DNA from 3 places in the Pseudomonas sp. HOU2 genome. Region 3 is predicted to be linked to each of the others. Evidence: predicted binding sites of a transcription regulator. Region 3 holds the regulator's gene; each other region holds the start of a gene.
The links. The regulator sigma-54, encoded in region 3, starts transcription at its own class of promoters, with help from an activator protein. The targets are predictions, from matches to a motif close to ANTGGCATNNANNTTGCTNT.
Positions count from the first base shown of each region.

Region 1: glnA (glutamate--ammonia ligase) is a predicted target of sigma-54. The motif match lies at 1,150-1,169, and genes of this name have one in related genera.
Region 2: ABV589_RS22760 (flagellar basal body rod protein FlgF) is a predicted target of sigma-54. The motif match lies at 1,379-1,398, and genes of this name have one in related genera.

Region 1 covers NZ_CP160398.1:3,719,754-3,722,026, reverse strand. The annotation lists gene thiI (tRNA uracil 4-sulfurtransferase ThiI) at 1-935, opposite strand, end outside; gene glnA (glutamate--ammonia ligase) at 1,264-2,273, shown strand, end outside.
Region 2 covers NZ_CP160398.1:5,021,462-5,023,734, forward strand. The annotation lists gene ABV589_RS22755 (sigma-54-dependent transcriptional regulator) at 1-1,100, shown strand, start outside; gene ABV589_RS22760 (flagellar basal body rod protein FlgF) at 1,453-2,193, shown strand; gene flgG (flagellar basal-body rod protein FlgG) at 2,239-2,273, shown strand, end outside.
Region 3 covers NZ_CP160398.1:4,333,123-4,335,395, reverse strand. The annotation lists gene lptB (LPS export ABC transporter ATP-binding protein) at 1-422, shown strand, start outside; gene ABV589_RS19470 (RNA polymerase factor sigma-54) at 610-2,103, shown strand; gene raiA (ribosome-associated translation inhibitor RaiA) at 2,177-2,273, shown strand, end outside.

The sequences.
Region 1 (2,273 bases), 610 kb from region 3:
TTGTCGGTCACGCAGTCGATCACCGACAGGTTCGGCAGCGTCTGGCTCGATACCTGGGAGATCGCTTCGCCGGTGACCAGCGCGTCGATGTGCAGGCGGTCGGCGATGGCCGAGGATGCGCGCAACATCATACGCTTCAATACGACGCCCATATGACTGTTATCGACTTTGCCGAGAATTTCGCCCAAAACCTCTTCGAACGGAACACTGACAAATAGCACGCGTTGCGAGCTGCCGTACTTCTTCCAGATGAAATGCGCGACTTCCATCACGCCCAATTCGTGGGCACGCCCACCCAGATTGAAGAAGCAGAAATGTGCCATCAGGCCGCGACGCATGATCTGGTATGCGGCAACCGTCGAGTCAAAGCCGCCGGACATCAATACCAGCGTCTGCTCCAGGGCGCCGAGCGGGTAGCCGCCGATGCCGTTGTGCTGGCTGTGGATCACAAACAACCGTTGGTCGCGAACTTCGATGCGAACTTCGATTTGCGGGTCTTTGAGGTCGATTCCGGCAGCACCGCACTCACGACGCAGCTTGCTGCCGACGTATTTTTCGACGTCCATCGAGCTGAACGGATGCTTGCCGGCACGCTTGCAGCGCACCGAGAAAATCTTCCCGGCCAGCTCATTACCGTAGTGCTGCTTGCACTTCTCGGTGATGTCGTCGAAGTCGCCCAGCGGGTACTCGTCGATCTGCAGAAAGTGCGCGACACCGGGGGTGCAGACCAGGCGCTCGCCCATCTCTTTCAAGGCTTTGGGGTCGGTAACGCGGGTTTCCAGCTCGAGATTGTCCCACACACCGTTCACCACCACGGCCGGGTCCAGATCGCGGAGCACGGCGCGGATGTTCTTGGCCAGCTGGCGGATGAAACGCATCCGGACAGGGCGGCTTTTGATGGTGATCTCGGGGAAGACTTTTACGATTAGTTTCATGAAAACAGCGCGCGCAGGGCCAGCCGAAAAAGGGGGGCGCGGATTATAGCGGAAATTGCTCAAGGTTTAACCAGTTAATATGCAGAAGGTTTTCCTTGCACCAAAACGGGTCATTTTTGATTTGAGGCGCTACATTAAGGGGCGAGATTTTCGCCTTTATGACGCTTTGCAGTGCTGCAAGCGTGAATTTGGGGCAAAAAACCCATGCTGGGGCACTGGCATGCAATTTGCTCCCTTGTGAGGCAGGTTGCCTTGGCAGAGTATCTGCGCCGGCATCACCCCTATTAAGGGCATCCACTACCAAGCCCTAAGCCACCCGGAGGACACTATGTCGAAGTCGGTTCAACTCATCAAAGATCATGACGTCAAGTGGATTGATCTGCGCTTCACGGACACCAAAGGCACTCAGCACCACGTGACCATGCCGGCTCGCGATGCGCTGGAAGACGACTTCTTCGAAGTCGGCAAGATGTTCGACGGTTCCTCCATCGCTGGCTGGAAAGGCATCGAAGCCTCCGACATGATCCTGCTGCCGGACGACGATACTGCCGTTCTCGACCCGTTCACCGAAGACGCGACCCTGATCCTGGTCTGCGACATCATCGAACCTTCGACCATGCAAGGTTACGATCGCGACCCGCGTGCCATCGCGCACCGCGCCGAGGAATACCTGAAGACCACCGGTATTGGTGACACCGTCTTCGCCGGTCCAGAACCAGAATTCTTCATCTTCGACGAAGTGAAGTTCAAATCCGACATCTCCGGCTCGATGTTCAAGATCTACTCCGAACAAGGCTCGTGGATGTCCGACCAGGACATCGAAGGCGGCAACAAAGGCCACCGTCCTGGTATCAAAGGCGGCTACTTCCCGGTTCCGCCGTTCGACCACGACCACGAAATCCGTACTGCCATGTGCAACGCACTGGAAGAGATGGGCCAGACCGTTGAAGTTCACCACCACGAAGTGGCGACCGCCGGTCAGAACGAAATCGGTGTCAAGTTCAACACCCTGGTGAAAAAAGCTGACGAAGTTCAGACGCTGAAATACGTTGTCCACAACGTTGCCGACGCTTATGGCCGCACCGCGACCTTCATGCCGAAGCCACTGTACGGCGACAACGGCTCGGGCATGCACGTACACATGTCCATCGCCAAAGACGGCAAGAACACCTTCGCTGGCGAAGGCTATGCCGGCCTGTCCGAAACCGCCCTGTACTTCATCGGCGGTATCATCAAGCACGGCAAGGCCCTGAACGGCTTCACCAACCCGGCCACCAACTCCTACAAGCGTCTGGTGCCAGGTTTCGAAGCGCCAGTAATGCTGGCCTACTCGGCGCG
Region 2 (2,273 bases), 690 kb from region 3:
AGGGCGACATCTTTCTCGCCGACATCGCGCCGCTGCAATCGGAACATGACGACAGTGAGGCCATGGCCGGTGCGGTACTGACCTTGCACCGCGCCGATCGCGTCGGCGAGCGCATCTATAACGTGCGTAAACAGGAGCTGCGCGGCTTCGACAGTATTTTCCAGAGTTCGAAGGTAATGGCCGCTGTCGTGCGTGAAGCGCGGCGCATGGCGCCGCTGGATGCGCCGCTATTGATCGAAGGCGAAACCGGCACCGGCAAAGAATTGCTCGCCCGCGCCTGTCACCTCGCCAGTCCGCGCGGGCAGTCGCCGCTGATGGCGCTTAACTGCGCAGGACTTCCGGAGTCGATGGCCGAGACCGAACTGTTCGGCTACGGCCCCGGCGCGTTCGAAGGGGCGCGCGCCGAAGGCAAGCTTGGCCTGCTGGAGCTGACGGCAGGCGGCACCCTGTTCCTCGATGGCGTCGGCGAAATGAGCCCGCGCTTGCAGGTGAAGCTGCTGCGCTTTCTGCAGGACGGCTGCTTCCGCCGGGTCGGCAGTGATGAAGAGGTGTATCTGGATGTGCGGGTGATCTGCGCGACCCAGGTCGACCTGTCCGAATTGTGCGCCCGTGGCGAATTTCGTCAGGATCTTTATCACCGCTTGAACGTGTTGTCGCTGCACATTCCGCCGCTGCGCGAATGCCTCGACGGTTTGACCCCGCTGGTCGAGCATTTCCTCGATCAGGCCAGCCGCCAGATCGGCTGCTCGCTGCCGAAACTGGCGCCGGCGGCGATGGATCGCCTCAGCCATTATCACTGGCCGGGCAACGTGCGGCAGCTGGAGAACGTGCTGTTTCAGGCGGTTTCGCTGTGTGACGGCGGCACGGTCAAGGTCGAGCACATCCGCCTGCCGGATTACGGCGTGCGTCAGCCGCTTGGCGATTTCTCGCTGGAGGGTGGGCTGGACGAGATCGTCGGGCGCTTTGAAAAAGCCGTCTTGGAACGCCTGTATTCCGAGCACCCGAGCAGTCGGCAACTGGGGAAGCGGTTGGGGGTTTCGCATACCACCATTGCCAACAAGCTGCGTGAATACGAAGTCGGTAAAGATTCTGCCGAGTAACCATTGTGGCGAGGGAGCTTGCTCCCGCTCGGCTGCGCAGCAGTCGTAAACCGGATCAATGCGGTTTGTCTGATACACCGTATTGAATGGGTTTGGGGTTGCTACGCAACCCAGCGGGAGCAAGCTCCCTCACCACAAGGTTCTTTTTCCATCTGCAAAAATCGGGATTGCCGCCTAGCGGCATAACACCGCCGGTTTTTCGACTTCGATACATTTCCAGTTCCCCCGCAAAACCCCGCAAGTCCTTTGTTTACCGGGCTGCAAGCCGCCAGAAAAAAGTTGGTCTGCAAATTGCTTATGGCTCAGCAGTACAGCGGTGGGCGGCAAACGTCCGGCATGCAGAGGAAAGAGTGTGGACAAGTACCTTTATGTGGCAATGACCGGCGCCAGTCAGAACGCACTGGCGCAAAAGGCCCATGCCAACAACCTGGCGAACATCTCCACCAATGGTTTTCAGCGCGACCTGGAGCAGGCGCGTTCGATGCCGGTGTTCGGTGACAGCTTTCCGGCGCGTGCGTTTGCCATGAGCGAACGGCCCGCCACCGACTTCACCGCCGGTTCGCTGGTGCAGACCGGCCGTGATCTCGACGTGGCCGTGACCGGCAACGGTTTTATTGCCGTGCAGAACCCCAACGGTGGTGAAAGCTACGTGCGCACCGGCAGCCTGAACATCGACGCCCTCGGCGTATTGCGCGCCGGCAACGGCATGCCGGTACTCGGCAATGGCGGTCCGATCGCCGTGCCGCCGGAGCAGCAGGTCGAAGTCGGTGAAGACGGCACCATCAGTATTCGTGCGATGGGCGAAGGCCCGCGCGTCATGGCGGAAGTCGACCGGATCAAACTGGTCAACCCGGACATCAAGAACCTCAACAAAGGCCTCGATGGCTCGATCTACACCAAGGACGGCCAACCGGCGCCGGCCGATGCCAACGTCAAACTGGTGTCGGGTTTCCTTGAGTCGAGCAACGTCAATGCCGTGGAAGAAATGACCTCGGTGCTGGCCCTGGCCAAGCAGTTCGAGTTGCACGTCAAGATGATGAACACCGCCAAAGACGACGACCAGGCCATGGCTCGGGTCTTGCAGATCAGCTAATTATCAGAACGTCGCGCCGTAAAACAGGCGCACGAGGAGAATCGAATGCTTCCGGCTCTATGGGTTGCCAAAACCGGTCT
Region 3 (2,273 bases):
TCCTCGAAACCCGCACGGAACTCGACAAGGCCGGTCGTCGCAAGGAACTGGAAAGCCTGCTGCAGGAGTTCCACATCAGCCACATCCGCGACAACCTCGGCATGAGCCTGTCCGGTGGTGAACGCCGCCGGGTGGAAATCGCCCGCGCCCTGGCGACCGCACCGAAATTCATCCTGCTCGACGAACCGTTCGCCGGTGTCGACCCGATTTCGGTTGGCGACATCAAGCAGATCATCCACCACCTCAAGGCCAAGGGCATCGGTGTACTGATCACCGACCACAACGTGCGTGAGACCCTGGATATCTGCGAAACCGCCTACATTGTCAACGACGGTCAACTGATCGCCGAAGGCGATGCGGCGACCATCCTTGCCAACGATCTGGTGAAGGAAGTGTACCTGGGCCACGAGTTCCGCCTCTAAGCGAATAGTGCCCGGTGAGCCGCCCGGGCGCTGTATCGATTCAAGCAGGATTTAATACGCTTTAATTGTTACAGCGCTCTAGGCAAACACGACAGTTTCAGGCATATAATTTGCTTAAGTTTGGCGCTCCGGCGCCCTGTAGTGGATGGCGCATGCGCGCCGGCGAATAAGGTGTTAAGCCCCTGCCATGAAACCATCGCTAGTCTTGAGAATGGGCCAGCAGCTGACGATGACACCGCAGCTGCAACAGGCCATCCGCCTGCTCCAATTGTCGACCCTGGACCTGCAACAGGAAATCCAGGAGGCCCTGGAATCCAATCCGATGCTCGAACGCCAGGAAGAAGGCGACGACTTCGACAACTCCGATCCTTTGGCCGACAACGCCGAACAAAAACCCAACACCGACATTCAGGAACCCTCCTATCAGGAAACCGCCCCGACGGTGGACAACCTGGAAGATGGCGAATGGAACGAGCGCATTCCTAACGAACTGCCCGTTGATACCGCTTGGGAAGACGTCTACCAGACCAGCGCCAGCAGTCTGCCCAGCAGCGATGACGACGAGTGGGACTTCACCACCCGCACCTCCGCCGGCGAAAGCCTGCAAAGCCATTTGCTGTGGCAATTGAACCTGGCGCCGATGTCCGACACCGACCGCCTGATCGCCGTGACCCTGATCGATTGCATCAACAATCAGGGCTACCTCGACGAAACCCTCGAAGAAATCCTCGACGCCTTTGATCCGGAGCTCGACATCGAGCTGGACGAGATCGAGGCCGTTCTGCACCGCATTCAACAGTTCGAACCCGCCGGCATCGGCGCGCGCAACCTCGGCGAATGCCTGTTGCTGCAACTGCGTCAGCTCTCGGCCAAGACCCCGTGGCTCAACGAAGCCAAACGTCTGGTCAGCGATTACATCGATCTGCTCGGCAGTCGTGACTACAGCCAGTTGATGCGGCGCATGAAGCTTAAGGAAGACGAGCTGCGTCAGGTCATCGAACTGGTGCAAAGCCTCAATCCACGCCCGGGCTCACAGATCGAATCGACCGAAGCCGAGTACGTGGTGCCCGACGTCATTGTGCGCAAGGACAACGAGCGCTGGCTGGTCGAATTGAATCAGGAGTCGGTGCCCCGTTTGCGGGTCAACGCGCAGTACGCCGGCTTCGTCCGTCGCGCCGACACCAGCGCCGACAACACCTTCATGCGCAACCAGTTGCAAGAAGCACGCTGGTTCATCAAGAGCCTGCAGAGCCGCAACGAAACCCTGATGAAAGTGGCCACCCAGATCGTGGAGCATCAGCGCGGTTTCCTGGAGTACGGCGACGAAGCCATGAAGCCGTTGGTCCTGCACGACATCGCCGAAGCGGTAGGCATGCACGAATCGACGATTTCCCGGGTCACCACACAGAAATTCATGCATACCCCACGGGGCATTTATGAACTGAAATACTTTTTCTCCAGCCATGTAAGCACCTCCGAAGGCGGTGAATGCTCGTCCACGGCGATCCGCGCGATCATCAAAAAACTGGTTGCAGCGGAAAATCAGAAAAAGCCGTTGAGTGACAGCAAGATCGCTGGTTTACTGGAGGCACAAGGCATTCAGGTGGCTCGCCGCACCGTCGCCAAGTACCGTGAATCCCTAGGGATCGCGCCTTCGAGCGAACGCAAGCGGTTGATGTAAGCCACGTTACAGCGTTCCAGTGGCAGGCTGTTCGGCCTGCCGCTTTATGCACTGGCAACGAAGGAGAAGCTGTATGCAAGTCAACATCAGTGGACACCAACTGGAAGTTACCCAACCTCTCCGTGAATACGTTGAGCAGAAGCTCAAGAGGCTTGAGGGACATTTCGACA